DNA from 2 places in the Lysinibacillus sp. NPDC096418 genome. Region 2 is predicted to be linked to the other one. Evidence: riboswitches for the same ligand, from Rfam matches in the RefSeq annotation. Region 2 holds a riboswitch; the other holds the start of a gene.
The links. Region 2 has a riboswitch for S-adenosylmethionine ahead of ACIQZG_RS15390 (bifunctional homocysteine S-methyltransferase/methylenetetrahydrofolate reductase). Riboswitches for the same ligand answer to the same signal wherever they lie in the genome.

Region 1 (16,171 bases), on a different contig from region 2:
TATAATTGCATTTTTGCAAGATGAATAACTGGGTCTCTTATTTTATTTTCTACATAATCAATTATAGAACAGTAGAGAAAGAGGAGAAATGATGCGGAAAATTAGCAAAATGGTGATAAAGGTATGTTTAGTGTTAGGTGCCCTTCTAGTGATGGTTTTTGGAGCTTCTTGGATTTATCATTTGAATGCTATAAAAAAAGAGGTGCTAGATACTCCGCCTCCGGGAAAAATGGTAGAGGTGAACGGACATCAGATGCATGTGTATCAACAAGGTAAAGGGAAACAAACAGTTGTTTTTTTATCAGGTAACGGTACGAGTGCCCCAATGTTAGATTTCAAACCACTTTGGTCACTACTATCTTCAAGTAATTCAATTGCAGTTGTGGAAAAGGCAGGTTATGGTTGGAGTGAAGTAGCGGATGTCTCACGGGAAATTGATGTTATTTTAGAAGAGACTAGAACAGCCTTACAATTGGTAGAAATTCGTCCACCTTATGTTTTAGCAGCGCACTCTATGTCAGGCATTGAAGCAATCCGTTGGGCACAGCTCTATCCTGAAGAAGTAGATAGTATCATTGGGTTAGATCCTGCTATTCCTTCTGTTTACGAAATATTTCCAATTCCATCTTCCATGGAACTCATCCTACCTACGATCTTTGCACGCTCAGGGATGATTCGATGGATACCATCTCTATTCAATCAATCGGCAGCTATAGCTTCTGGTAATTTATTAAAGAAGGATCAAGAAGTGTATCGTTCAATTTTATATCGTCGAACGTTAACTTCTAATATGGCTGAAGAGATTGAGCAAATAAAGGAGAATGCTAAAAAAGTTGAACGAGAGGGAATTCCTAAAGATACACCAATGTTGTTCTTCATTTCAAATGGGAAAGAAATACCTATTGAGAACTGGGGAGAGATGTTAGAGGACTATGTCAGTGAGCTTAAGATAGGAGAATCCATTGTAGTAGATGCAGGGCATTATGTCCACGCTTGGCAACCAGAAACTATAGCTGAGAAGATAGAATTATTTTTAAACAAACACTCACTAAGAAAAACTATAGATGCTGAATGATATTTTATAAAAAGGATCAATTATTTTCGATTGATCCTTTTTATTGAGCTAGAATAGAACTAACTACAATAGTGTATACATTATTATTAACTCTATGAAAATAATAGTAATTGTACCGATCCCAACGAACGCTAGTTTATTTTGAATTTCATTTTCCAGTGTACTAATTTTACAGACAGAGCAGCTTAGCGCGACTCTTGAAGGATTCACCATCGTCATGAAAGATGAGCTTACGTTTTGAGTGCATGCTATTAGAATGGGCGAAAGACCTATTTGTATGGCAGTCTCAGTTTGTAATCTAATAAACATCGTATTGGATGCGGTATTACTTCCCGTTAAAAAGCCGCCAGTAGCACCTATTAATGGGGCAATAAATACAAAAAATTGACCAAAAGATTGTGATGCTGTCGATGACAAAATTTCAATCATCTTTGCTTCTGACATAATTTCAGAAACGACAATATATAAAAATGTAGTGAGGATGACCGGATAACATTTATTTAGTGTTAATTTGATACTATCTATGATGGCGCTTCTGTTTAAACGGAAGAAGAAAAGTGTGAAAATGCAAACGAGCATAAGAAAAAAACCAGGTGAGTATAGTGGTGCTAAGTGAAAATTATATTTTTCTATAGAAATATTTAAGATACCGGAAAGAAAATCTTTTATATGATGAATGATTCTTGATGTGAATAGTAGCAGTATTAACAGTAGATAGGGAGAAACATTTTTAATAAATGAAATTTGGCTTTCATGTGTTGAAGTATTACTCTTTAGTTTGATCAGTAGAAAAATAGCGACGATTACTGTTAAAGATCCAAAAATACCTGCAAGCTCGACACTAGCAAAACGATTACAGACCCAGACAGAAAAACCTAATAAAAATCCAATGAAAAGTACTGGTATTATACTTTCTTTTAAAGCTTCTTTTCCAGCCCCTATGTATGCAACTAAGACGGCAATATAGATGTAAATAGGTATAGACATTAAGGCACTCCCCATTCCTAACTCTTGTAAGGGAATATCTCCTAATGTAGCTCCAATGATTGTACCTAATGATAAAGTTCCCCAAGGTATAATACATAAACTGATTAAAGCAATAACAGATGATTGAATAGGACTAAAACCTAAGGCAATCAATATAGGTGCAATGACGATGACAGCTAAACCAAAGCCACTCACAGATTCAATTAAAGGTGATAACCCTAAAGCTAATATCAAGACTTGATAAATTTTATCATTGGTTGCAGTTGTGATAGAAGAAGCGATGCCATCTATAGCCCCTGCTTTTTCCATCAATTGAAATAAAAGAATTCCAAAAAATAAGATATACACAATGACGGATGTCGTCAGAAAACTTTTAGTTATAGGCTCAGGTATTATTTTTATGTTTGTGTTAAAGACTGGTGAAATAGCGATGACAGTTGTAATGATACAAGCAGTTATCCCTGTGAAAATGGAAGACTTTTTTAATACGAAAATCATGAAAAAAATACTAAACAGTGGTAACAAAGCAAGTAAGATTTTTAACATTTCATACACTCCTAATTTATATGACTTTAATTCATTATAGTACATCTAATTACACTATAGTATAAAATTTGTAATTTAAGGAGGATCATCAAAAAATAGGGGGTGATTTCCGTTCCGCCAGCGTGCTTTCCTGGGGGCTACCGGTAAGCCGTCAACACGATGTTGGTCACAAAGGCGCTATCCCAGGAAGTGATGTCTCTAGCCTTTGTTCCCCTAAACGCTCGCTCCAAGGTCTTACCTGTGACGCTAATCTCCAAGGAGTCACGCTGGCTCCGCTACAATCAACAAATGCTGCTTTTTAAATGTCAACCCCACATTTTGTTGAAGAACCTAATTTAAGTTTCACAATAACTGTATAAGGTTTTATTAATGTTGATAGTTATAGCTGTTGTGCCATATTATAGAAGGAATACGTCACTGGAAATACACTATAGTGAAAATGAAGGAGTTTAAAATAATGGGATTTGGAAAACAAGTGAATTTTATTAGGAAAAAAAGCAATTTGACGCTACAGGATTTATCTTCATTAAGTAATGTGAGTGCCTCTATGCTATCTCAAATTGAACGAGAAGAAAAAAACCCAACCATTCAAGTAGCTTGTCAAATTGCGGAGGCATTAAATACGACACTTTCAGCTTTATTAGATCAGCAGGAAAAACGGGATATTGTTGTAATGAGAAAAAATAATCGTCCCATTTATGTTGATGAAAAATCTGGATTTCAACGGCATTTATTGTCCCCCTCCTTTCCATCCAGAGGCATTGAATTTGTCTTGAATATTGTTCCTGCTAATGAAGAATCGGGTGTATTTCCGGCACACAAATCAGGTGTTCAAGAATATATTTTTGTTGAATATGGAAAATTACGTGTTGAACTAGGAAACGGCGTTTTTAAAGAAGAATTAGGTGAGGGAGATTCCTTCTTTTTTGAAGCGGATACAGAACATAGATTTCTTAATATTGGAGATGAAGAGTGTCGTTATTTCCTTGTGATTGATTCTACACAGGCGAAGAAATAGGCATATTGGTGATAAATTAACGACTTATTAGAGGTAATACATACCAAGTTTTTAATAAGTACATTTATTATTGTTTACATGTATTTTTTATCAGGGAAAGTTGAATGCACTGAATACGTTCGTTACACTATGTATATAGGAGTTGACGTGAATGTTTTCATTTCAAGATTTAAATGGTTTTCAAGTAGATTTAAGTTTCACAAAAGGGAAATTTACTGTTGAGCCAAAGCATGTACTAGTGTTTTTAAAGTATGAGGACAAGTGGCTTTGTACAATTCATAAACGTAGGGGAGTTGAGTTTCCCGGGGGTAAGCTAGAGCCTGGTGAAACTTTAGAGGAAGCTGCTATACGAGAAGTATTTGAAGAAACTGGGGTACGGGTAAAGAATTTGCAGTGGTTTGCGGAATATGCAGTACACGATGACATGCTATTTTGTAAAACGGTGTTTACTGCACAGTTTGCTAGTCAAGAGGATATATCTTTTGATTTAGAAACATCGGGTATGATGTGGCTAACAGATGAAGAACTAGCGGAACATCCAAATTTAAGTTTTTATATGAAGGATGAAGGTATGAAAAAAATGCTAGAGGAAGTGAAGCACTATGAAAATCGATGGTGAGATACTTGAAAAACGTGCATATCCTTCACCGAATCCTGCTATTCGTTTAACAGAAATAACGTATATTTCGCAAGGTTTACGGGTGAAAGGGTTACTAGCAGAACCTAAAGTAAAAGGCACATATGATGGTTTTCTCTATTTACGAGGTGGCATACAAAATGTTGGTATGGTAAGAGCCCCACGTATCGCACAGTTTGCAGCCCAAGGATTTATCGTTTTTGCGCCTTATTATCGTGGCAATAGGGGCGGCGAAGGACGTGATGAGTTTGCCGGAGATGATCGCTTTGATGCGGTACATGGTGTTGAAGTGTTAAAGCAATATTGTAATGATCGCGTTCATGTTTTTGGTTTTTCACGAGGTGGTATGATGGCATTATGGACAGCGATTATACGAAATGACATTACATCCATTGTTACGTGGGCAGGTGTATCAGATGCAACAGCTACATATTGGGAACGCATGGATATGCGTCGTATGATGAAACGTGTCATCGGAGGCACGCCAAATCGTGTACCTGAAGCATACGATGCTCGAACACCCTTATTTGAAGTGGAAGAAATAAAAGCACCCGTATTAATCATACATGGTTTACGCGATGAAAATGTTGAAATTGAGCATGCAAGACAGCTTGAATTTTATTTAGAAGAAGAAAAGCGAAGCGTGGAAACATGGTATTATGAAAACCTGACACATTTTTTCCCGCCAGAAGTTAATCGACAAGTTGTTCGAAAACTGTGTAACTGGATGAAAGCACAATAAAGAACATGACAGTCGTTCTATCATTAGAATGACTGTTTTTATATGGTTTGTTACATGTATCTTATATATCAGCGTGGCTATTCATAAATAAAAACAATCTAAAACTAAAGTATTGACAGTTACAGTGACTCTATGTTAAATTTATTTCGAATTAAAGATACTTTAATTCGAAATAATTAGAAATGAATGTTATTGATGATTGATATGATTTGAAATATAACCTAAAAACATAAAGATAATAAAATTTTTTTAAATAGATATCTCGAATTCGAGATATCTTAATTAACAGGAGGAAATAATAATGAAAAAACAAACAGCGGGTATTCACCATATTACAGCAATTGTAGGGCATCCACAGGAAAATATTGATTTTTATGCAGGCGTATTGGGTTTGCGTTTAGTTAAACAAACAGTTAACTTCGATGATCCTGGCACTTACCATCTCTATTTTGGCAATGCGGCAGGTAAGCCAGGCACAATTATTACATTTTTCCCTTGGGCAGATGCCTATAAAGGAAAAATTGGAGATGGACAAGTTGGCGTGACAACGTACGTAGTCCCATCTGGTGCATTGGATTTTTGGATTAATCGTCTTGCAACACTTGCGATTCCATTTAAAAAAGCAGAACGTTTTGGAGAACAAGTGATTCAATTTGATGATCCGCATGGCTTACATTTAGAGTTAGTTGAACGAGCGGAAGGTGAACAAAATGACTGGACATTTGGTGGGGTAACGCCAGAAGTCGCAATAAAAGGATTCGGCGGTGCAACACTATACTCAAGTAGACCAGAAGAAACTGCCAAAACATTAACAGATGTAATGGGACTTGAATTGGTTGGAACTGAAGGTGATTATACACGCTATAAAGCACCGGCTTCTATCGGTAATATAATCGATTTAAAAATGGTCACTGGTGTTCGTGGCTCAATAGGTGTCGGCACAGTTCACCATATTGCTTGGCGTGCAAAAGATGATACAGATCATCTTGAATGGCAACAACATGCAATGAATCTTGGACAACATGTAACTGAAATGAAAGACCGTAATTATTTTAACGCACTGTACTTCCGTGAATCAGGCGAAATACTTTTTGAAATTGCAACAGATCCGCCAGGGTTTGCCCATGATGAAACTACTGAAACAATGGGAACTCAGTTGATGTTACCTGTACAGTATGAACAATACCGTGAGCAATTAGTTAATTCCCTTATTCCAATTCAAGTGCGTACAATCGACTAATAAGGGGGATGAAGAATTTGATTTCGATTGATCCGAAACGAAATAGTGAGCGGGATAATTATAAACTTCTAATTGGTGCTATAATTCCTAGACCTATAGCCTTTGTTACTACTGAATCTGAAGATGGTATTGTAAACGGTGCACCATTTAGCTATTTCAATATTGTGTCATCAAACCCACCAATGGTTTCACTTGCTGTCCAAAGGCCTGATGAACAACTAAAAGATACTGCTCGAAATATTTATCGAAGTTCGCAATTTGTAGTGCATATTGTGGATGAAGAGAATGTTGCGAAAATCAATGAAACCGCAGCCTCATTACCTGCAACTGAAAGTGAAATCGAGTTGGCGAATCTAACGCTTGTACAAAGTGAAAATGTATCTGTGCCGGGAGTAAAGGAAGCGAAAGTTCGAATGGAATGTAAACTTGTCAAAGCTATTCCACTAGGGGGAGAAGGATCTGGTAGTGATTTGTTTATTGGAGAAGTTGTACGGTTTCATGTGGATGAAGCAATTTATCAAGATGGACGAATCGACCCTCGAGGGTTAAATGCGGTTAGTCGCTTAGCAGGTTCTGATTATGCGACAATTGGTGATATTTTTTCCATTGAAAGACCTAAGTAGTAATCTCAATATTTGAAAAGTACGTTAAAGCCCCATTTATGATAGAAGAGGTAATTATTAAAATTAACCTTTTTGAAAGGAAAGAATGATATTATGCAACATATTTTTAAACAGGGAACAAATAACGAAAAACCAGTTCTGTTACTTTTACATGGTACTGGTGGTAACGAACATGACTTATTGTCTTTGGCAGATATTGTAGATCCAAATGCATCTGTACTAAGCGTACGCGGTAATGTATTAGAAAATGGAATGCCTCGTTTCTTTAAACGTTTAGCTGAAGGTATATTCGATGAGGAGGATTTAATATTTCAGACAAATGAGCTTAATGCGTTTTTAGATAAGGCTGCTGTAGAATATAAGTTTGACCGTCAAAACATCCTAGCTATTGGTTATTCAAACGGTGCCAATATTGCGGCCAGTCTGTTATTTCATTTTGAAGATGCACTAAAAGGTGCAATTTTACATCATCCTATGGTGCCAAGGCGCGGTATTACACTCCCCAATTTAACGGGTATCCATGTATTTATCGCGGCAGGAATGAATGATCCGATTTGTCCGCAACAAGAATCTCTTGAACTACTACAACTATTAGCAGATGCAAGTGCATCGGTTGGTGTTCAATGGGTAAGTACTGGACATCAGCTCACAATAGTAGAAGTGGAAGCTGCTAAACAGTGGTATGAACAGATTTATTCTTAAAAAAAGTGCTCCCCGTTTATAAAACAGAGCTCAAAATAGCATTTATCCAACCAGTTGTCGGTATTGAACCGGTGACTGGTTGTTTAGTTTTTTATAAGAGGTTATAACTAATTTTCTAGAGGAAGAGCCTTAGAGTAGTATAGAGACTGTTAGTGATGAGCCGTTATATGAGCAATTATTAGAGGAGTTCCCTTTGTGGTTGCAGGAGGGAAAAGAAAAACCAATTATGTAGGCTGTGCTACTTTCGTGTTATCGTTTAATATCAAAGTCTATTTATATCTTTATAGAACATAAGAAAGAGGAGACGATATTATTCGTCTCCTCTTTGAATGCGTCTTATTTTAAAGGACCGCCTTGTTTAATGATTGCTTCAGAAACGTTTGAGAATTTCTTGAAGTTATCGTTGAAAAGATTAGCAAGTTCAGCTGCTTTTACATCATATGCTGCTTTATCTGCCCATGCATCACGAGGGTTAAGTACTTCAGTTGGAACACCTTCAACAGCAGTTGGGATATGTAATCCGAATACAGCGTCTTGGATTGTTTCAACGTTGTTTAGTTTACCGTCGATTGCAGCACGTATCATTGTACGAGTGTAAGAAAGCTTCATACGTGAACCTACGCCGTATTCGCCACCAGTCCAACCTGTGTTAACTAGGAATACTTGTGCGCCATGCTCGTCAATCTTGTTACCTAACATTTCAGCGTAAACTGTTGCTGGAAGTGGTAGGAACGGAGAACCGAAGCATGTAGAGAATACTGGTTCAGGCTCTGTAACACCACGTTCAGTACCAGCGAGTTTTGAAGTGAAACCGCTTAGGAAGTGATACATTGCTTGCTCTTTTGTTAATTTACTGATTGGAGGTAATACGCCATAGGCATCGGCTGTTAAGAAGACGATTGTTTTTGGGTGACCTGCAACAGATGGTGTTACGATGTTTTCGATGTAATCGATAGGATAAGCAACACGTGTGTTTTCAGTTAATGAACCGTCATCGTAGTCACATACTCGAGAGTCCGGATCAACCACAACGTTCTCTAATACAGAACCGAAACGGATAGCATGGTAAATTTCAGGCTCTTTTTCTTCAGAAAGATTGATAGTTTTTGCGTAGCAACCGCCTTCGATATTGAATACGCCGTTATCAGACCAACCGTGTTCATCGTCACCGATTAATTTGCGGTCAGCATCTGCTGATAACGTAGTTTTACCAGTACCAGATAATCCGAAGAATAATGCTACATCGCCAGCTTCACCAACGTTTGCTGAACAGTGCATCGAAAGGATGCCCTGTTGTGGTAACAAGTAGTTCATGATACCAAAAATCGATTTTTTCATTTCGCCAGCATACTCAGTACCACCAATTAAGATGATTTTCTTTTCAAGAGACACGATAATGAATGTTTCAGAAGCTGTACCATCGACAGCAGGGTCTGCTTTGAAGTTAGGAGCTGAAACGATTGTGAAGTCTGCAACGTGAGATGCTAATTCTTCTTCAGTTGGACGGATAAATAATTGATGAACGAAAAGATTGTGCCAAGCGTATTCGTTGATCACTTGGATACTTAATTGTGAATCTTTATCAGCGCCTGCAAAGCCTTTGAAAACGAAAAGTTCATCTTTTTCTTTTAAGTAGTTTAATACTTTTACATATAAGTTATCAAATACTTCAGATGAAATCGGTAGGTTTACATTACCCCAATCAATTTGTTCTTTTGATTCTGCTTCTTCTACCGTATATTTATCTTTAGGTGAACGACCAGTGTATTTACCAGTTTCTGCGCGAAGTGCGCCATCTACTGTTAACAATGCTTCACCGCGAGATGTAGCTTTTTCTACAAGTTGTGGTACTGAAAGTTGAACTTTAATGTTCCCGCCGCTTAATAATTCCTTCAGTTCGTTAGCGATTTCTACTGAATTCATCGATTAAATACCATCCTTTTTTATAGTATTCCCTGAGTCAGGGAGATTTTCTTATTTTCAAAAATAGTATAACACAATTGCCTAAATAATCTATACTAATTCGAAAATTTATTTTTGCGAATTTCTTACAATTAGCATAAACGTCATAAAATATTTGACATAAGCGGCTGTTTTAAGTAACATGTGGAATTGAACGGATACTCTTATCCCGAGCTGGTGGAGGGTCAGGCCCTATGAAACCCGGCAACCTGCATAACCAATTTCACGGTATGCGCTGGTGCCAACCTGATGCAGGGGAATTTCCCTTGAACGATAAGAGTGAAAGGTTACGAAATGTCAAATCCTTTCCTCATGTAAAAGCGTGAGTTGAGGATTTTTTTGTTTGTAAAAATAACTACCGTAGTAACGATATTTATTTTCTTCCTTATTATAAGTAAGGATAAGCCTTTCGAAATCCTCGTGTTAAAAGCAGCAGCTGCCTTTTTGTGCGAAAGTGAAACGTCAGCAACAACGGCTTGAAGTTCAATCCTTTAGGAGCGAACTTGACATGGGTAATGAGTACCGTATTAATTTCGCGAGCACTATTCGCAAGAGTAATAGGAGGAAACCAAATGACAAACCGTCGATTGTTTACATCAGAGAGTGTAACGGAAGGACATCCAGATAAAATTTGCGACCAAATTTCGGATGCAATTTTAGATGCAATTTTAGAAGCAGATCCAAATGCACGTGTAGCGTGTGAAACTACTGTAACAACAGGTTTAGTATTAGTAGCAGGAGAAATCACTACTTCTACGTATGTAGATATTAAAGGAATCGTACGCGATACTGTAGCAGAGATTGGCTACACTCGTGGGAAGTATGGCTTTGATGCTGAAAACCTAGCAGTACTAGTGGCAATCGGTGAGCAATCTGCAGATATTGCACAAGGTGTTGACCAAGCATTAGAAGCACGCGAAGGAACAATGACAGAAGAAGACATCGAAGCGATTGGTGCAGGAGATCAGGGATTAATGTTTGGTTATGCATGTAACGAAACGCCTGAGCTTATGCCACTACCAATCAGCTTAGCACATAAATTAGCTCGCCGTCTTACAGAAGTACGTAAATCTGGCGAATTAGCATACTTACGTCCGGATGGTAAAACACAAGTAACAATTGAATACGATGAAAATAACCAACCAGTACGTGTGGATACAATTGTTATTTCAACACAACATGATGAAGAAGTGACGCTTGAACAAATTCAGGCAGATTTAAAAGCGGTAGTAATTGGACCTGTTGTACCAGGTGAATTACTTGATGCGAATACAAAATACTTCATCAATCCAACTGGTCGTTTTGTAATCGGAGGACCTAAAGGTGATGCAGGTCTGACAGGGCGTAAAATCATCGTAGATACTTATGGTGGTTATGCACGTCATGGTGGTGGTGCATTCTCTGGTAAGGACGCGACAAAGGTTGACCGTTCAGCAGCGTATGCAGCACGTTACGTGGCGAAAAATATCGTAGCAGCGGGTCTTGCGGAACGTGCAGAAGTACAACTTGCTTATGCAATCGGTGTAGCACAGCCTGTGTCAATCGCTGTTGATACATTCGGTACAGGAAAAGTAAATGAAAGCCAAATCGTAGAATGGATTCGCGAATACTTCGACTTACGCCCAGCAGGTATTATTAAAATGCTTGATCTACGTCGTCCAATTTACAAACAAACAGCAGCATATGGTCATTTCGGTCGTATTGACTTAGATGTACCATGGGAAAAAACGGACAAAGCTGACGCATTAAGAGCTAAAGCTGGTCTGTAATGAATAAAGGGGAACTAAGAAAAGAAATTATCTTAGTTCCCCTTTAATCTATTTTTGCAGTGATTTATAGTATTGTCCTTTTTCAGCGTATTCACGAACAATGCGCTCCATATCTTCTTTATCTTCGGCATTTAATTCACGTACGACTTTTGCTGGGCGTCCTAGAGCCAAGCTATTAGGAGGAATTACTTTTCCCGGAGGTACGAGACTACCTGCACCGATAAAAGCACCTTCGCCAATTTCAGCCCCGTCTAAAATAATGGAACCCATGCCAATCAATGCATTTTGACGAATCGTACAACTATGTAGGGTTACTTGATGACCAACTGTTACTTCATCCTCTATAATGAGTGGATATTTAGGGCTTTGATGTAAGCAACATAGGTCTTGAATACTCACTCGTTTACCGATAATAGTAGGAGATACATCTCCTCGAATAACTGTATTAAACCAAATTGTTGTTTCGGCTCCAATTGTGACGTCGCCCGTTACTGTCGCATAGTCTGCGATAAAGACCGATGGATGAATATGGGGGTTTTTATCTTTAAAAGGATAGATCATATTAAGGGCCTCTTTTCTTTTACGTGATGTGATATTATCGTATCAAATACGCAAGTTATTGGAAAGGTGAAAATCGAATATGCCAAAGTGGAAGAGTATCTGATGCTTTGATTAATAAAAAAATATTGGATACAGGTTTTTCATTACGTTAATGCGATAGATTGATTTACAATAAAAGTGTAGCTGGGACATGCTGCATCTATTTATTTGTGTTAGATAGATACACGAATGTAAGGGTAATTTTGGTAGTATTTGAGGATTATTTAGGTAAATCCTCGAATAATGTTAAAAATCATGATATTCGTTATAATAATTGTGTAATTAAGTTTCAGGAGGAGTAAATTAAATGTGGAAATGGGAAGCTGATGGACAAGCCAAGGCAGTAGTTGCCATTCTTCATGGTGCTTATGAAAATCACCGCTGGTATGCGTGGCTTATAGAAAAACTTAGAATAGAAGGCTTCCACGTAGTAATGGGGGATTTACCAAATCACGGGACAAAAGCGCAGTTTTCACGTGCACATGATGAGGATTTTAAAGAATATTATAAATATACAAGACAGCTTATTGAGAATGCTTTTTCGTATGAGTTACCTGTTTTTATAATTGGGCATGGATTAGGTGCAACACTAGCACTACGTATGATGCACAAAAAAAAGTATGAGTGTGCAGGAATTATTTTAAGTTCACCTTGGTTGCAATTAAAATTACAACCCGGTAAATTATCAAATGCATTAACGACTATTAGCGCACTAACTGCAAATGTAAAGATGACCCATGAAATTGATTTGGGTAAATTAACGCGTAGTGTTGAAGGTATAGAAGAAATGAAAGATGAATTTCCCTTTATGACAGTTGTTTCCGTTAAATGGTATCGAGAACTTCAAATGTTGATAAAAAATTTAATCATTTTACAAAAGGGTGAATTCCCAAATAAGCCTATGCTTGTAATGACTGGCGAAAGAGATGTTATTACTGATGTAAGAATGGCTCGTCACTGGCTTTTTCAGCAGGATATAACGGAAATTCAATATAAGGAATGGCCAAAGAGTTATCATAATTTATTTCACGAGGTAGAGCGTGAAGAAATTTTTATTTATATGAGAGATTTTATGAATAATGTACTTCGATCGGTAGGCTATATTATTAAATAATTCATCCCCCTCCCTATTTAGCAATCATTTTTCAAGATAGTTTTAATCTGAAAATGATATTGAAATTTTCTGAAAAAAGTAATACGATAATCTCTTAATCAAAAAATATGTATAGGGAGGGGTAAGATGGAGAGTTTTGTAAAGGTATTAAATGATATTTTATGGGGGCCGTGGTTAGTTTACGGAATTCTAATTGTCGGTGTATTATTTACAGTTATGACGAGGTTTGTACAAGTCAGACTTGTAAAAGATAGTATTGTTCTAATGATAAAAGGCGAGAAATCTGAAGAAGGGGTATCTTCATTTGAAGCGTTATCAATGGCTTTAGCAGGTCGTGTAGGTACCGGAAATATTGTTGGTACGGCATCTGCTATTGCGTTTGGTGGACCTGGTGCAATTTTTTGGATGTGGGTGACGGCTTTTATAGGTGCTTCGACAGCTTTTGTAGAGTCGACATTAGCACAAATCTACAAAGAAAAACGTGGCGGTGTATACCGAGGTGGGCCAGCTTACTATATTGAAAAAGGTACAGGAAAAAAATGGTTTGGTATGATGTTTGCCGTTGCTGCACTTTTAGCAACGGGTATTTTAATGCCAGGGGTTCAATCCAACGCAATCTCATCTGCTGTTGAAAATGCATTTGGAATTGAAACGAGAGTAACAGGCGTAGCGATCGTATTGTTACTAGCATTCATTATCATTGGTGGTGTTAAACGTATTGCGAGTGCCGCGACATTATTAGTACCATTCATGGCAATTGCGTATATTTTGTTAGCTGTAGTCGTGATTTTTATGAATATTTCAGATGTTCCTGCAGTGTTTAGTATGATCATCCGAAGTGCATTTGGTGCTGATGCGGTATTTGGAGGTTTAATTGGTTCTGCTATTGCTTGGGGTGTAAAACGAGCGATTTACTCAAATGAAGCAGGACAAGGTAATGGTGCTCACCCAGCAGCAGCAGCAGAAGTGTCTCATCCTGCCAAACAAGGATTAGTACAATCATTCTCTGTTTATATTGATACATTATTCGTATGCTCAGCAACAGCGTTAATGATTCTATTTATGGGTACATACAATGTGCAAGAGGGAAGCTCAACAGGGGCGCTTATTGAAGAGAACGTACCAAATATGACGTACTCTGACTTCACACAAGGTGCTGTAAACGCAGCATTCCCATCATTAAATAATTTTGGTTCAGCTTTCGTTGCAATCGCATTATTCTTCTTTGCTTTTACAACTATTATGTCATATTACTATATAGCAGAAACGAATGCGTCATATTTATTTAGGGGTAGTAATGAGAAATTAGCCATTTGGGTTGTGAAAATTATTGTAATCGCCGCAACATACTATGGGACAGTGCGTACATCTGACCTTGCTTGGGCATTCGGTGACGTAGGTCTTGGTCTGATGGTTTGGGTTAATATTCTTGGTATGTTGTTCTTGATAAAGCCAGCCATGCTCGCCTTAAAAGATTATGAGCATCAGAAAAAAGAGGGGAAAGACCCTGTCTTCGATCCTCGTAAACTAGGCATTAAAGATGCAGACTTCTGGATTGACTACAATGAAAAACGGAAAAATAAATAGTAAAAAAGGGGCTGGGACAAGCCTCAAATAATGAAAAAAGTGAAATTGAGTGTGCTCAATTTCACTTTTTTCTATTCAGAAGAGGTTTTTGTCCCAGCCTCTTATATTTTGTTAATAGCCTTAGAAGGATAAATAGTATTCGTTGCTTATTTAGGAAAATCGACAAGTCCCTCTAATAATGTGGACAAAAATAATGGCGAAAAATGCTGCATCTATCGCTAGAGGCTACAGAAAAAGTTATTTAAAAATAGATTCTCTAATAAAAATATGACCTAAAGGATTATGCTCTCTAGCATTCGCTTTCCTCAGGCACAGAGTAGGCCGCAACCCTCGTTACGCGTGGCTTGTTGCGTCTTACGTCTCGTGCGCGCTCCTGTCGCTACGTTTCACTTACGCTTTCGTTGTAAATAATGTTCCTGCTGGATTCTCACGCCTCTGTTGCTTTGCTTTCGCGCGGAAGACATTCGCTGCCGCGTAAAATCCTTGCATAGTAAAATAATGCCCATGCAAAAATACTATAAAAATAATCTTAGTTTAGAGCTTTTCAGTACCCTCCTATCGCTAACGAGTATCTTTTTATGCCTCCTATTTCAAATCACATTAGAAACTCCAACTTGATTTTGAAGGACCGCTGTTAGTTCAAAACATCAGATATTATGAGCGATTCGATTTTTTCCTTCCCCTCGTTTCATAAGTAAAAATCTTCCACTCTGACTAACATCGGAATCTACTTGAACGTCTATCCAATATTATACAAGTAATTAACCTATACCACTTTATACTGGAGATACAGGTATTCTGTTTGCTGCGAAATCCTTCATCGGTTTAAAGCCAAACTTAGGATGAAAATCCAAATATGAAGTGCAACGAGCATAAATATATATATTTAGAAAAATTTGACTTTATGGATACATCTGTGATACTTTTTATATAACAGATGTGTTTTAGCTGTGAAAAAAATGCAATTTGGAGGTGATGTTTTTTATTTATACTGCTGAACAAGGAGATACTTTTGTTCGAAATAAGAGCAATGAAATCGATCACTTATCTAAGGAGGCAATTCTTTTATGAAAAATAAACTATCTGGGGTGTTAGCCGCTACATTAGCGTTAACGATGAGCTTACCAACAGGGGCGATGGCGTTTTCTGGAAGTCAGACTACGGTTGTAGCTAGCCAAGAAGTAGCTAGCCAAGAACTGAAGAAGATTGCGGCAGAGAAGGCTGCGCTACTCACGGAGTCGTATGCAACGACTAGCGTGCAGTATGCGCTAATTGATAATGGCAAACTTGTTTTGTCGGATCAGACAGGCAAGAACGATATGAAAGGGAAACAGCCGCTGACCAAAGATACCCTATACGGGATTGGTTCAGTCAGTAAAATGTATGCAGCGGCGGCTGTGATGAAATTGGTTGACGAAGGAAAAGTTGATTTGGATGCTCCTGTCGTCGACTATGTTCCTGATTTCAAGATGAAAGACGAGCGTTATAAACGCATTACGCCACGTATGCTGTTGAATCACTCATCAGGCTTGCAAGGTACTATGTATGGTAATTCATTTTTATTTAAAG
Region 2 (16,171 bases):
GCTCTCTTCATCTTTTTCCATGAATTGTTCTAGGTGAGCAACTGCCGCTTTCATAACACCAGCTGATTGTAATACTTCTGCTACAATTAGCTGATTGTCATTGAACAGACGACCCACTTCCGCCATACCTTCCATTAACGGTCCATTAATAATATCCAGTGGTGCATCGTACATTTCACGAGCCGCATCTAAATCTTCAATGAGCCCTTCCTTTGTACCTTCTAAAATATAGTACGCTAAGCGGCCTTCTACAGTTTTTGGTATATCATCTTCAGTTTTTTCTTTCTTTTTATCACGATAAAAGTCCGTAAACATTGCCAATGTTTCATCATTCGTATTGAATAATAAATCATTAGCTAAATCGATTTCCGCTTGAGGGATCGAAGCGTAACGCTCTAATTTCTCTGTATTAACAATCGCATAATCTAAACCAGCTTGCGTACAGTGATATAAATACACTGCATTTAACACTTCACGACCTACAGGAGGTAAGCCAAATGAAATATTACTTACACCAAGGACTGTTAGCGTGCGTGGTAGTTTTTCTTTAATTAAACGAATTCCTTCGATTGTTTCAAGCGCTGAGCCGATATATTGTTCATCACCTGTACCTACCGGGAACATTAATGGGTCAAAAATAATATCTTCAGGCGCTAAGCCCCATTTCTCCGTTAATAATTTATACGAACGTTCAGCAATTTCTAACTTACGATGACGGTCAACAGCCATCCCTTGCTCGTCAATTGTTCCAACAACTAGAGACGCACCGTATTTTTTCACAAGTGGCATTACCGCATCAAAACGCTCTTCACCATCTTCTAAGTTAATGGAGTTAATAATTGCTTTACCTTGCGAGAATTTTAATGCTTCTTCAATAACTTTCTCATCAGTTGAGTCAATTACTAATGGCACCTTAACTTTTTTCACAACTTCTTGCATGAAACCGCGCATATCTTCTAGCTCATCACGGTCTGGGTTGGCTAAACATATATCAATAACATGTGCACCATTTTTCACTTGGGCACGTGCAATTTCTGCCGCTTCCTCAAACTTGCCATCAATTATTAAGTTTTTAAATTTACGCGAACCAATAACATTCGTACGTTCCCCGATAAATAATGGGCGCATTGAATCGTCATACACTAATGATTCAATTCCAGATACAACGTGACCATGTGTTGCTTCTGGTAATAGTCGTGGTTTTTCGACTTTTAATACTTCACGAATTGCCGTAATATGTGCTGGTGTTGTACCACAACAACCACCAACAATATTTAACCAACCTTTTTCTGCAAAACCTTTTAATTTCTGTGATAGCGATTCTGGTGACTCATGATAGCAACCCTCTTCATCTGGTAAACCAGCATTAGGATAACAGCTAATATAGCCTGTAGAAAGCTCTGATAATGTACGTATATGGTCAGTCATAAATTCTGGGCCAGTCGCACAGTTTAAGCCAACTGATAACGGTTTAATATGCTCAATTGAAATATAAAACGCATCTATCGATTGGCCAGCAAGCGTCGTACCCATTGGCTCAATTGTTCCTGAAATCATGACTGGTAGTTCTTTACCTGTCTCTTTAAATGCGCGTGAAACACCTAGTGTCCCAGCTTTTACGTTCAACATATCCTGACTCGTTTCAAGAAGTATTAAATCTGAACCTGCTTCAATTAAAGCTTTTGCCTGTACGTAGAAATTCTCTTCAAGCTCATCAAATGTAATGCCACCTGTTACAGATAACGTTTTAGTCGTTGGCCCCATAGCCCCCGCAACAAAACGCGGCCAATCAGATGTTGAAAATTCATCGACCACTTTACGTGCTATTTCAACGGCACGTGTATTGATTGCATCTGCTTTGTCTCCAAGGTCGTATTCATTTAATACAAGAGGCGTTCCCCCAAATGTATTCGTACAAATAATATCTGCACCCGCTTCTAAATACTCACGGTGTACTTTTTCAAGGACATCAGGTCTTGTCAGTACAAGGTTTTCATTACAACCATCTAACTCTTCCCCACCAAAGTCCTCTGCTGTTAAATTTTCATTTTGAAGCATTGTACCCATCGCGCCATCAAGGATTAAAATTCGTTTTTCTAGTTGCTTTTCAATCAAGTGCTTAGCCATTTGTACTTACCCCTTTTTTCTGTTCATCCAGTTGTTCTATATAGTCCATTAATTCTAGCGTCATATCATAACGTAAAAACGGTGTGATTAAATAAATGCCATTGAAATATTCCGCCGCTACTTCTACAAGTTCTCGTGCAATTGCAATGCCCTCTTGTGTCGCCATGTCCTTATCATCGCCACACGCTTTCATACGCTCTAACGCATCCTCTGATAATTTAATGCCTGGTACTTCATGATGTAAAAATTCTGCACTCTTATAACTCGTTACAGGCATAATTCCTATATAAATTGGCGTTTCTAAATGTTTCGTAGCCTCATATATTTCTACAATCTTCTCTTTTGTATAGACAGGTTGCGAGATGAAATAATCTGCACCGTGCTCAATTTTCTTTTCGAGTCGTGCCACTGCACGGTCTAAAACACGTACATTCGGGTTAAACGCCGCTGCCACAGAGAAGTTTGCCTTTTTACGCAGGGGTTTCCCTGAGAATGATACACCCTCATTTAACTGCTTAATCAGTTGGATTAATTCCATTGAAGACACGTCATACACACTTGTTGCACCTGGGAAATCCCCCACTTTTGTCGGGTCACCAGTAACCGCTAAAATGTCATGAATGCCTAATGCATCTAAGCCCATTAAATGTGACTGCAAGCCGATTAGATTACGATCACGGCATGTAATGTGCGTCAATGGACGCACACCATGTATTTGTTTCACTAATGCACCCATCGCTATATTACTTATACGCGGTGAGGCTAAAGAATTATCGGCCATCATGACTACATCTGCGCCAGCTTCATATAATTTTTTCGCACCCTCTACAAAGCCATCTATTTCTAGGTGTCTAGGCGTATCTAACTCCACTATAACAGAGCGCTCACGTTTCACTTTTTCATGCAGAGGCTCGTATATCGTAGGTTCCGCCTCACGTACAATCTCTTTCTTTTCTGGCTTCGCGGATTTGTTTTGTACAGGTGCTAACTCTTCTAAATACTTTTTAGCTGCGGCAATATGTTTCGGTGTCGTACCACAGCACCCTCCAATTAAACGTACACCTTGATCACGTAGCGCAACTGCTGCACGCCCAAAATAATCTGCCTCAGATTCGTAAACGACACGACCATCTTCCACATCTAACAGGGAGGCATTTGGATATGCAGACATAAATGCATTTTTAGGCAACTCCACTCCCTCAAACGCTTGAATCGTATGATGCGGACCTAAACGGCAATTTACGCCGACAATATCTGCGCCCAAAGCTTCTAACTCATGTAATGCCTGATTTAACGACATACCATTTTGTAATACACCAGGCTCATGCATCGATACTTGCGCAATAATCGGCAACTGAGTTTTTGCTCGCAGCATTTTTAAAGTCGCTGCTAATTCTTCAAAATCATAATAAGTTTCAAGTAGAAGGCCATCTGGATTGCCTGCCAATAACACATTTGCTTGTTCATCAACTGTTGCTAAAATTTCTTCCAATGTTGCGTCACTTTTACGGATTCCACGAATCCCGCCAATCGTGCCCAGTACAAATTGTCCACCATCTGCAACTGCCCGCTTGGCTATTGTTATTGCCGCTTCATTGAACTGTTGCACGCGTGATTCTAAACCATAGCGTGCTAGTTTTATAGCATTTGCTCCGTATGTATTCGTTTGAATAATATCAGCACCTGCAGCAATATATTCACGATGAATTTTTTCAATTAACTCTGGTCGTTGCACATTCATCTCCTCGTGGCAGTACTCCAAACCATAGCCATATAACAACGTTCCAATTGCGCCATCAGCTGTTAGCACATGCGTTTTTAACTTTTCAAGCAATCCCATAAATCTTAGCCCCCTCTGTCACATCTATAAAATTCGCTCCAGCGGATTTTCGTCTAGATTTTGAATTGTGCATGCACAATTCATTCCTTTTAAAATCTATGACATCCGCCGGAGGCTTTTTCTTTATTCAGCGTTCTAACGCTGAATAAAGAAAAAAGCCTTCTTTACAAAAAGAAGGCTTTAACGTGTCGTAATTGTTTTTCCTTCTCATCTACTGACCACAAAGGTCTACTGGAATTAGCACCTGACATTAAGTTGGTTGCTGAAGCGTCATAGGGCCAGTCCCTCGACTTCTCTCGATAAGAATGTTGTATGAATTTTTTAAATAATTAAAAGAATCATATCGCTTACGCACGTTGACGTCAAGACTATTTCACCTAACAAAGTAATTTTAATCTAAAACACATCAATTTCATGTTTCCCCTACTATATGGAAAAAACCTTTATACAAGCTTTTTAGCAATCATTTCTCCAACTTTTTTGCCATTTTGAATACATGCACCAATACCAACACCAAAATACGAACATCCAGCAAGTGATAAGTTTGGATACCTTACTTCTAACTCAGCAGTTAGACCTTTTAATGCTTCTTGATGCGCTAAATCATATTTTGGCATTTCATTAATCCATTTCGCGACATTAACAACCACTGGCTTATTTTCAATTCCTAAGCTTTTTCGTACGTCCTCCAAAGCTACTGCTGTAAGTTCTTCCTCTGACATGGCACGTAACTGCTCATATGCAGGGTTAATGCTCTTATAGAAGAGTCGCACGAGTAATTTACTTTCAGAAGAAGTATGTTTCCACTTTCGACTCGTCCATGTAGCAGCATTACATTGCAAATCAGAATTATGTGACACAATAAAACCTGTTCCATCCGCTGGCAACACAGTATCTGGCACATCAAAGCCTAAATAAATTGTAATAGCTGAAGCTGTGTTAAATTGATTAAAATACTCATTTAAAGGCTCATCTCTTAATAAACGTTGTACTGCTTCATTCGGTATCGCCATGACAACATGATCCACTTCGATTGTTTCACCATTCGCTAAAGAAATAGCATAGTTATTGTCATTTTTCACAACACCGGTTGTCGCTACACCCTTTAATATTTCGACTTCCGTTAACATTTCCTCTAGGCGATCTATTAGTGAAGATAATCCATTTTTGAAAGAGATGAATTTTTTATTTGCCGCTTTGACAAATTGTTCGCGATGCATTTCAAAACCTTTAATAATACTGCCATAATCATTTTTATAATCGATTAAATACGGTAGCGTTGAAGCAATCGATAACTGATGTAAATCTCCAGAATATACCCCAGCAAGTACTGGTGCAATTTGATTTTGTACAAGCTCTTCCCCAAAATAATAAGTTAAAAACTCACCAATCGAACTTTCTTTCGTAAATCCTACATTTGGCAGTGTAAAATCCTTTAGTGCTTCCTGCTTTCCTGCCGCTGACACTAATGTACTAGCTTCCAACGAAGCTAAACTCATTGGGATACCAAAAGTTGAATCTAATGGAATGGCATGTAACTCATTATTTGTGTAAATATAGGACGTACCTGTCTCGTTATAGACAAGTGAGTCTTCAAAATTCAACTCTTTTACTAACTCCATAACACCCTTATGACGTGCCACAATGGAATCTGCACCTGTTTCCATAATAAAACCCTGTTCATATGCTGAGTGCAGTTTCCCACCCAAATATGTATTTTGTTCTATCAACACAAGCTTAACGTCTAAACCTTTTTCTAGTACTTGTCGTTGTAAATAATGCATCGTGCATAAACCCGTAATGCCTCCGCCGAGTACAGCTACTGTTTTCATTCTACCCGCTCCTATTTTCTTTTTTCTCCTCTTAATTATAGACCTTTTCACCCAAATATTATGTGAAACCCTTTACAAAATTAGAAACAAAAATAATTACATTCTCATAACGAGCAAAACACTAAACATTTATTTCCATCTAATAAGGTGGTAGTTGCTTCCCACGGGCGAGCGTCGAGCCTCCTCGTCGATCATTCTTCACTCTTGTGGGGTATTGCCTGTCTCTTTCGCTACAGAACAAAGCTTCCTGGGGCCACTCCAATCAACTAACTATTTATTCGAAAAAATTTTTCTTATATTACACGGAACAATGGGTTTTCTTTATGAAAAAAACACTGCACTATTTTTCTTTTTGGCCCCCTCTATCTGCTAAGACACATTCATGTACTTTCTTTATCCTGAAAATAAAAAATACCCAGTAAGTTCCCCTTTCACTTACTAAGCATTTTCTTCTTTTTATTCTGTTAAGTCCTGTGCAACATTCGCTAATTTGTCTGCCGAGTGTGTCACTTCGTCGAAGGCAATAGCTAATTCACTGACTATTTTAGTCACTGCATTTAAATCTTTTTCCATGCAATCATTTTGACATTTTGCTTCCGTCATAGCATCTAAAATTTTATTGAATTGACCTTCCGTTTGCACCATGTTCTCTTCGCCAGAGGCAACCTCCTGTTGAATATTGTCTAACGAAAGAACAAGTTTGTCCGTCCGATCATTTGTATTATTTAGTAATTCAGCGACTGACGTCACAGATTGCTTTGTTTGATCTGATAATTTTCGAACTTCATCCGCAACAACACTAAAGCCTTTTCCCGCTTCTCCAGCACGCGCGGCTTCAATGGCTGCATTTAATGCCAATAAGTTTGTTTGGTTTGCAATATTCGTAACAACACTCATAATATCTTCCATTTCTTTAGACATTTCTGCAAGTTGTCCAATATTATCTGTAATATCATCAAGTGAATGAATAATATTATGCATGTTCATAGATTGATTGCGTAAACGTTCCCTGCCCTCTAACGCCTGATTTTCAGCTAATGTGGATACACTTAACGATTTTTTAGCAAGCTGCATAATTTCATTTGATTGTATATTTAACAAATGAAAAGCAGCATTTGTTTCTTGCGAGATAGCAGCAAGACCTTCTGAAGAGGCTACAATTTTTCTTTCTACCTCTACTTTTTCTCGCTCAACCTTCAGCTTTAAATGCTCAATTGTATTTTCAAATGCTTCTAATACTAACTGTTGTTCAAAATTTGAAGCTTTTGAGATTGCACGAATAGTATTAAATTGATCTATTGGGTTCTCAACGTTTTTTTCAACCAAATCAATAAAGGAAATTGATAAGTCCTGGAACGCACAAATATACCATTGGGTTTTTAATCCAATGTGAACATGAACCTTCGCAATAGCAATCCGTCTCTTAAAAAAATCTTCATCAATGATACCATTAAACATCTCAATAATATGACGACTCAATGTGATTTTCAGCTTTTCAACGGAACTATGTTTATTAATAATATCAGTCAAACTACGCTCAGTTCCCACCATGTCATAAAATCGATCAACAATGTATTTAATATTTTCCTCTACATACGGCTTAAACGCCTTTAAATATTGTAGGTCTTGCTCTGTTAAATTTAACATTTCAATTTGCTTTCGTATTAATGGATGACCAGACACATCCATCTTGACAGCATATTGTTGTAAATCTAAAACATCAACCCTTTTTTTCTTCTGAAAAATCACACATTTTCCCTCTTTCACTTACATATAAACTTGGAATAGTTGAGCATCATTCCATTTCCGTTTATTTAAATATATTATTTGGCTCATCAAAAAATTCCGTTATACTCCAGATTACATTATCCCAAAGTTCCACATCAAAATCATAGTGAAATAAGCATTATATTGTTAATAAATTCACATTAATTTCACTTTTTAATCATTATTTAATGAAATTACAATTATTGATTATACATTAATTTAGCACATTATGTAAAAACGAATAAAAATAAGGAGTTTTTTACCAATTTTTCATTAATCCACTCATTCAAAGGTAATGTTATGAGATTTAATAGAAAAATATCAGTATCAAAAAAACAAGGTATCCGAATAATGGATACCTTGTTTTTTGTAAAAAGTTGTTACTTTACCTTAACTTGCATGGTGATCATTTCATTTTCCAACGATATTGAACGCTTATCAAAATAGTAAATCCGATCATCGATTCTGTCTTCAATCGTTGAATCTATTTTCATCATTTCAATAACATCACATGTAAACATGATTAACGTACGAAGTCCACTTTCTAATTTCCGGATTTCCTTACCATACTCTACGAATAAACGTTTATCTACGCTACCTTTTTTAATCTCTAATAAATTTTCATTTATCTTTGTATCGAGCATTTCATATCGATTTTTTTGACGTAATTTTAATGTGCGCATTTTTTCTGTGAACTTCTTTGTATCTTGGTGATCCAATCGAACACTTTTGTGGCTCTTTAGATACTCAATAGTACTACATAACAAAGAAAGATCATCTCGTTGCGCAATTAAAGCTTCTTGATACACACGTAAGTTTATCTCTCGTTCATCTTCTACTGCTGACTTTAATATGTCCATTTAAAACTAGCTCCTTTACAAAACTCGTTGCTATTATATTGCCCGAACATTACTACAATAAACATCGTGAACAATGTATCCAGTCTACAAAAATAAATTATATATTGGAATAATATCTATTCAGCATCGTACACTTACAAATTATTACCTAATTACATCACTATTTTTCTAATTCTTTAAGCTTGGATTTAGCTTCCTCTACACCAGCTTCTGCAGCTAAACGATACCATTTTTTCGCTTCTTCAATATTCCTTGGAATACTTTTTCCTTCATTATATATATGCCCTAGTTGAAGTTTCGCTTCTAGGTCGCCTTGAAGTGCTGCTTTTTTAAACCAATGAATACCCTTTTCAATATTACGAATGCCAGCTGAACCTGTGCTCCAAATAAATCCTAAATCATAAAAAGCGTCTACATGGTATTGTGCCGCTGCCTTTTCATACCAATACAATGCTTGATTTACGTCCTTTTGCTGGCCTAAACGACCGTCTAGATAAATACCACCAAGATAATACTGTGCCTCTACATATCCAGACTCTGCTGATTTTTTATAAGCCAAAAACGCTTGGCTCTCATCTATAACACATCCCAATCCTTGCTCGGCCATTATTCCTAGCGTAAACATCGCTTCTGCCACACCATGCTTAGCTGAAAAATCAAACCACTGGGTCGCAAGCTCCATATTTTCAGGTACACCTTCACCATTAAAGTACATGTCTGCTAAATTATTTGCAGCATCCGGATGCCCTTGCACTGCAGCTGCTTCATATAACGTAAAAGCGCATTCATAGCTTTCAGGCACACCAATACCTTCAAAATAATAGTTCCCCAGCTCATATTGCGCTTCCGCATAACCCTGTTCTGCCGCTATTTCAAGCCACTTTATTGTTTTTTTAGGCTGATACGGAATATCCTCATCTGTACCATAGTAACTTCCCAGCTCATACTGGGCCTCCGCATTATTCTCTTCAACTGCTTCTTTATATAAATCAATCATTTCCTCATGATTTAGGTCATCTTCTTCGAAAGCCTCTAGTTCTTTGTCGTCCTGCGCAAAATACCATTCCAACACATCAAGTACATCATCTACAACTTCAGCAGTATGCGCTAATTTTTCCAACGAACTAATTTGCCAAATTCCCACATAAATTTGAAGAGGTATCGCCTCACGTAACAAATCATCATACTCTGCTAAAAGCGTTAAGACATTTTCTTGTATTGATTGCGACTGCTTAGGGTGCACAATTTGTAAATGACGTTGCTGATTATTCTTTAATAATTCCTGTATTACCTGATAAATCATCTTTTGAATTATCGTTAATTGCACCTCTTGAAGTGTAAGCAACATGATATTTTGAGCAAACCATGAGTTTTGCGTTTGCACTAGCTGCTGTAATGCTGTAATACGTTCTTTATTTTCTGTGACTAATAATTGTTTATACATCGTTTCCCCCCTTAACTATGTAAAAAACACTCTTGCACTATTATATGGAAGAAAGCAAAATTGTTTAACAGCCATTCTTACAATATCTGCTACAATTTACACACTTCCAACTTAAACCCTTAAAGTCATGAGTGAATACATCAAGAACTGCCTAAGAACCTATCTCATAATCTATACCTTATTTTTTAGCTTTACAAACTCAGTCTATCCACACACTGAAAATCTGTAAATTATCTATTACCCAACTCTCTCCACTATCTAAAGCAAATTACAAACTTCATCTATTTTGGACTAAGTATTTTCTATAGTCTACACTACTATTTCATTTTTTTTGAAGTACCCAAAATTAATATAGTGATTATTGTATTTTCTATATGATTTCATGTAGTATTGTTATCATGAAATATTTTATGACAATACCAAAAAAATTCTTGGAGGAATGTAAGTAATGAAAAAAATTCTTGCCGCTCTATTTGCAGCGACACTAATGTTTGCCACTGTTGGAGCGACACTTTTAATCTCTGAAACACCTACAGCGGAAGCAAAATCGTACAAGTCTGGTAAAAAAGGCTTCAGTAATAATAACAATAGCTCAAATATCCAAAAATCACAGGATAATTCTAAAGATCAAAACAATGCAACAACAAATAAAAGCAACACAAATTCTACTAAAAAAGCAGATACAGATAAAAAAGGCGGCTTCTTCTCAGGTGGTCTGATGAAAGGTTTAATGCTTGGTGGTTTAGCTGGTTTACTATTCGGCGGTCTATTTGGCAACATGGGAATGCTTGGTTCAATCCTTGGTCTACTTATTAACGCAATTGCAGTAGCAGCGATTGTAATGTTAGTTGTGAAAATCGTTAAAATGTTCAAAGATAAAAAACGTAAAGAGCAGGAAGCTACACAATGGAACAAATAATAAACGAACAAGATATTATTAACGCGATTTGCTTATCACACGCATATCACAAAAATGTTCGTCCAGAAGATGTCATTGTTGAACTTATGTATGATGATGAAACAGGATTTGGGGCAGAGGTTGAAGTCGATGGACAAGCAGAGGTATTAGATACAGCTGGAATGATTGGTACTTTACGCGTATGGATAAAAGACGTACTTCACCGCGATCCATTTTCAACAAGTATTGAACTTGTATTAGACGATGAAGAAGGCATTATTGCCAAATTATCATAAAGTTTTACAACACGGCAGTCCGATAAATCCTATTTACGATTTATTGGACTGCCTCTTTTTTTCGTAATAACACAAAGGGTAGAGATCCATTTCGAGGACCTCTACCCTTTTCATTTTACTATTTTGGCACTAGCTCACTAAAATTCACAAGCATTTTTGCTGCGTGACTACGCTTTGTTGAATCAGCAGGTGAAAATTTGCCGCCATTACCTGCTACGATCCCAAACTCATATAACATAGCAATTGCTCGTTTTGTTTCTTCATTATAAGTAGCAATATCAGTAAATGGCACTTCACCTTTTACGACATATGCTTGTTGTGTCTTTAATTCATACGCACGATTAATCATAAGCGCAAGCTGTGCACGTGTAACTGGCTGGCTTGGATTAAATTCCCCTTCAGTGCCCTTTACTAATCCTGCGGCATATGCTGCAGCAATTTCCGCCTGTGTTTTGGCATCATAGTTACTAATATCAGTGAAAGGTGCAGTTTCTGTTGTTGTTAATCCTAAACTACGTACTAAAATTGCCGTTGCTTGTACACGTGTGACATCTAGCTCTGGTTTGAATGTACCGTCAGCATAACCCTTCATAATACCTGTCGTTGCTGCTTTTTGAATATATGGTAGTGCCCAATGATTTTCAGTATCTGTGAATTTCGGTGTACCGCCTGTTGTAAAGGTTGCAGATGGATTTTGCACACTTTCATTTCCTGCTGCATCTACTGCTTTTACAATGACAGTATAGGCTGTATTTTCTGCTAAATCTTTAAGTGTAATTGCTGTTTCTTCTGCCACAACTGTTTCTAACAATTGATCATTTACATAAACTTTATACTTCACAACACCAACATCATCTGTTGCTGCTGTCCATTTTACATGTGCCGTTGACAATCCTTCCTGTATTACATTTATGGCTGATGAAATATCCCACAGCTTACTCTTTTTAATGATTGGCAAAAACGCCTCATTTGCAACAGCCTGATAACCTGCTTCACTTAAATGGATATTTTCCGGATTTGGTAAATACCCCTTAACGTTCTTTGCAACAATATCGGCTGTAGGTACAAAAATTGCGCCGGCTTTTTCTGCAGTTAACTTAATTGAATTATTCATCACACCCAAAAGCATTTTAAATTGCGATTGCAATTTATTTTCGTAGTAAGGGAAAGAGTTATAGTACCCCATCACATAAATTTCTACTTGCGGATTTAGTTTCTTAATCTCTGTTAATATATTTGCATAATTAGCCATTGCCTCAGTGGATGCTTTCAATATTGTTTCCATATTAATACCTGTTGCTGTTGCTTCTTCTAATAGTGGCAATAAATCATTTGCACCTACTGTTAGCGTTACGAACTCCGCATCTTTAATGGATGCACGAAGATTCGCTTGTTCATTCTTATAACCGAAACCTGTAACTGCTTTCTCTACATCTGCTTGTAAATCATTCAATACATTTTTTGTTGTATAGCCTGAGTATGCAAAGCCCTTATTGTAAGATGTAATGAGTCCTTCTTTTTGCAACGATTGTGCGATAAAATCGGTATAACCTAAACCAATTGCACCTACTTCATTCATGCCATGTGCCAATGAATCACCCAATGCCACATAATCTACATGTTGTACCCAACTTGGTGGAACCTCATCTATTTTATTTTCTTCCGCACCTGCTAATGTTGGCACTGTTAATTGTAATGCCAATACACTTGCCGCTAAAAAGCGGAATTTCTTTGAAAATTGCATTCGCCCATTCCTCCTAACTATCTAATAATTAACAGTTTACTAGATAAAGGTTAAAATTGGGTTAAATAGCATTTATAATTTTCAAGTACATACTTTTTTAGATTATCACCATAACTAATGTTGATTTCCGTTACGCCAGCGTGCGTTCCTGTGGGCGAACCTTGAGCCTCCTCGTCGCTTACGCTGAGGGCACTGAAGAAGTGTTTTCTTATAAGCAAAAAAATACCATAAAATAATCCTAGTCTAGAGTTTTCAATGCGCTCCTGCGGGGTTTCAAGCTATTGGCTAATCCACAAAGATGCGCGACGGCACCACTCCCATCAACAAACGCTGGTTATAATGTCAACTCCTCCTTTTTATGAAGAGCCCTTTTTCTTGCATTAAATAGAAACAAAAAAGGCAGTACTCTATTTTCAAGAATACTCCCCTTCTTCTACTCATATTGAACTTTACCGTAAATACCACCCCCACCTACAGCAATTGCTAATTGACCGATTCTCGCTAAATCAATCATTTTCGCAATTTTATGTGGTACCACTTGTTCTAGTTGCTCCACTGTTACAGTATGCAAAATAGCCATCTCTGTATCAAAGTCTTGTAATAAACGGTCCATCATCTTCGGTCCTAATCCTGGAATAAAATCTAAAGGTACTTGATGAATATAAGGCGGTCGCACTCGCATATTCTCTATCGTCTCCGATAGTTCTTTAATGCGCAATGAAACACCTTTAATGATCTGCTTGCTACCACAAACCAAGCATTGGACTGCTCCATCCTCTACTCGTTCGCAGCATTTTGCACATACTGTTTGATGATACTTTCCAAGTAACGGATTTAAACCATAATTACATAAAATCATTCGCCCTTCTTGTTCATGAAGCGCTTTTTTTAATTCGTTAAAATTCGCAGCCCCTAATTGTAATTTTTGATATTCTCGTGCCATTTTTCCGAGTGAGTGTGCATCCGAATTTGTCACGAATGAGTAAGGCTGCAGTTCCCTAATACCACTCACCATCGTTGTGTCAGAGCTTAATCCAAGTTCAATTGCATCAATTAGATGAGGGTCAAATACTTCTGTTAAACTTTGTACGACACCTTTACCATACAAACTTTTAAATGGTGTAAAAACATGTGCAGGAATAAATAAACCCTCTAATTCTCGCACTTTTTGTTGCAATGATTGGCCGTCGCAATAAATTCGTTGCGAGCTCAGATGAATATTTTTCATATGTTCACACATCCAGTTTGAAAATTCTTTCATGTGAAGCAATGTTGAAAAATAAGCAAGTACATGAATTGGTCCATGACAGTTTGTATCGTATACTTCAATTTCTGAACCTAAAATAAGTGTGGTCTCTCGAAAACGCAAACCTCCTTCATCCAATTGATGAAGCTCTCCATCCATCATCATATGTTCTAGGTCCTCTATTACTTCTGGTGAATGACAGTCGATAATACCAATAATATCAAGACCTTTTCGAATACTTGCCGTTTCTAAAATATTTGATAGCGTAAGTGTCTTACTGCCAGTAATTTTCACAGCACGCCCGCTTGATGTACGACCAATATGAATATGTAAATCTGCATAATAGTGTTTCAGCATTTAAAACAGCTCCTTTAACTCTCCACCTTACTACTTCAACTATTATCTTTTTCCTTCAAAAATAAAACACCTTGCATTTCTGCAAGGCCGTTATACATCTTCATAAAGATCAGTTGTCCTAGTACTACTTTCATTATTTCGCTGTATTACTTGATGATCATAAGCAAGTAAAGTCACGCCAATTTTTTGTTCTAGGTCATTAATTTTTTCAATTTGCTCCTGATTTAACTGCGCAAATTTTGATTCTTCCATAATTATTACACATCCTCTCTGAAATAGAGTGTGTAATAATTATCGGTTTATTCACATTTTAGAAAATGAATAAAATATCCAGTAAGGCACGATTATATTTTATAAATAACCCTAAAAAATATCTTTAATATATCAATCTTCAATTTGTGTTAACTAAAAAAAATATTAAGTTGACACAAATATTGTTTTTTCCTAAAATAACCTTATCAACTAACGTTATAGGAGTGAATTTATGTCAACCGTCGCTGAACATTCGCATCACAAATTAAAAACAGTCGATATTGCTTATATTGGGTTATTTTCAACATTGATGATGATTGGTGCTAATATTACATCTTTTGCACCTTTCATGGTTGTAGGTGGAGTACCAATTACGTTACAAACTTTTTTTGCTATTTTAGCTGGACTTATTCTCGGTAGTCGCAAAGGTGCACTTGCTTGTACAATCTATATGCTCATCGGTTTAGCTGGTGCACCAGTTTTTGCTCGCTTTGGCGGTGGCTTCGGACATATTTTAAGTCCTACATTCGGTTTCATCGTGACCTTCATTTTAGCCGCATACGTTGCCGGCCTTATCGTAGAGCGCAGTGGTACCAAGAAAAGTTATGTTATTGCTGCACTTGTCGCAACAGCGATTAATTATTTATTGGGCACAAACTGGATGTACTTTGCTTACAAGTTATGGGCAAGTGCACCAGATGGATTTACGTACAAACTTGCATGGCTTTGGATGATGCCACCATTACCAAAAGATATCATTTTAGCTATATTTGCAGGATTTTTCGCTTATCGTATGCAAAAAATATTAAAAATTATTCCGATTAAATAAAATAACCTTCTGATATAAGCCCATTACTTTTCAAGAAATTAGCTAGCATATACCCTACCCACCAATGACCTCATGCATAATTTCTGCACATTTCTTTGTTAGATTAAAACAAAGAGTTGGGAGGAAAATGATATGAAGTTACAAAGTAAGTGGTATGTAGGTTTACTAACAATGGTGGCAGCTTTGGCATTATCAGCATGTTCAGAAGATCCATCTGAAACAAAAAAAGAAAATATTGAAAAACTAAATACAACACTGGACCACTCAGCGATGAATCATTCTAGTTCAGGTGATGTGCCTGTCGGATTGAAAAATGCAGAAAGTCCACTGTTCCCAGTAGGAAGTCCCGCTATCATTACGGATGGTCATATGGAGGGCATGAAAGGTGCAGAGGCAACAATCGTCGGTGCTTATGATACAACTGCATACATGATCTCTTATGATCCTACTACTGGTGTTGAACGCGTTGAGAAGCATAAATGGGTTATTCACGAAGAATTAATCAATCCAGGTGATACACCATTACCGCCTGGTACAGAGGTGAAAACTGATGCATCTCATATGGAAGGTATGGAAAATGCAAAAGTTGTTATTGATGAAGCAATACAAACGACCGTCTACATGATTGATTTTGAATCTACTACTGATGGTGAAGCGGTTAAAAATCATAAATGGGTCA

Region 1: linked by a shared signal. The riboswitch ahead of metK (methionine adenosyltransferase) and the one ahead of ACIQZG_RS15390 (bifunctional homocysteine S-methyltransferase/methylenetetrahydrofolate reductase) in region 2 are both predicted to bind S-adenosylmethionine.

The regions. Positions count from the first base shown of each region.
Region 1 is NZ_JBIWEY010000024.1:17,479-33,649, forward strand. Features, by position in the region: gene ACIQZG_RS16450 (alpha/beta fold hydrolase) at 92-1,075, shown strand; gene ACIQZG_RS16455 (L-lactate permease) at 1,139-2,608, opposite strand; gene ACIQZG_RS16460 (helix-turn-helix domain-containing protein) at 3,066-3,626, shown strand; gene ACIQZG_RS16465 (NUDIX domain-containing protein) at 3,778-4,245, shown strand; gene ACIQZG_RS16470 (alpha/beta hydrolase family protein) at 4,229-5,005, shown strand; gene ACIQZG_RS16475 (ring-cleaving dioxygenase) at 5,307-6,245, shown strand; gene ACIQZG_RS16480 (flavin reductase family protein) at 6,263-6,868, shown strand; gene ACIQZG_RS16485 (alpha/beta hydrolase) at 6,959-7,570, shown strand; gene pckA (phosphoenolpyruvate carboxykinase (ATP)) at 7,907-9,493, opposite strand; SAM riboswitch class I at 9,694-9,812, shown strand; gene metK (methionine adenosyltransferase) at 10,105-11,301, shown strand; gene ACIQZG_RS16500 (gamma carbonic anhydrase) at 11,350-11,862, opposite strand; gene ACIQZG_RS16505 (alpha/beta hydrolase) at 12,209-13,015, shown strand; gene ACIQZG_RS16510 (alanine/glycine:cation symporter family protein) at 13,142-14,602, shown strand; gene ACIQZG_RS16515 (serine hydrolase domain-containing protein) at 15,670-16,171, shown strand, end outside.
Region 2 is NZ_JBIWEY010000021.1:37,024-53,194, reverse strand. Features, by position in the region: gene metH (methionine synthase) at 1-2,127, opposite strand, end outside; gene ACIQZG_RS15390 (bifunctional homocysteine S-methyltransferase/methylenetetrahydrofolate reductase) at 2,120-3,967, opposite strand; SAM riboswitch class I at 4,172-4,273, opposite strand; gene ACIQZG_RS15385 (protoporphyrinogen oxidase) at 4,411-5,799, opposite strand; partial or broken gene ACIQZG_RS15380 (methyl-accepting chemotaxis protein) at 6,256-6,777, opposite strand; partial or broken gene ACIQZG_RS15375 (protoglobin domain-containing protein) at 7,027-7,488, opposite strand; gene ACIQZG_RS15370 (chemotaxis protein) at 7,947-8,426, opposite strand; gene ACIQZG_RS15365 (SEL1-like repeat protein) at 8,587-9,870, opposite strand; gene ACIQZG_RS15360 (hypothetical protein) at 10,319-10,789, shown strand; gene ACIQZG_RS15355 (DUF2653 family protein) at 10,777-11,064, shown strand; gene ACIQZG_RS15350 (S-layer homology domain-containing protein) at 11,183-12,808, opposite strand; gene ACIQZG_RS15345 (endonuclease Q family protein) at 13,242-14,408, opposite strand; gene ACIQZG_RS15340 (hypothetical protein) at 14,502-14,663, opposite strand; gene ACIQZG_RS15335 (biotin transporter BioY) at 14,896-15,492, shown strand; gene ACIQZG_RS15330 (YdhK family protein) at 15,625-16,171, shown strand, end outside.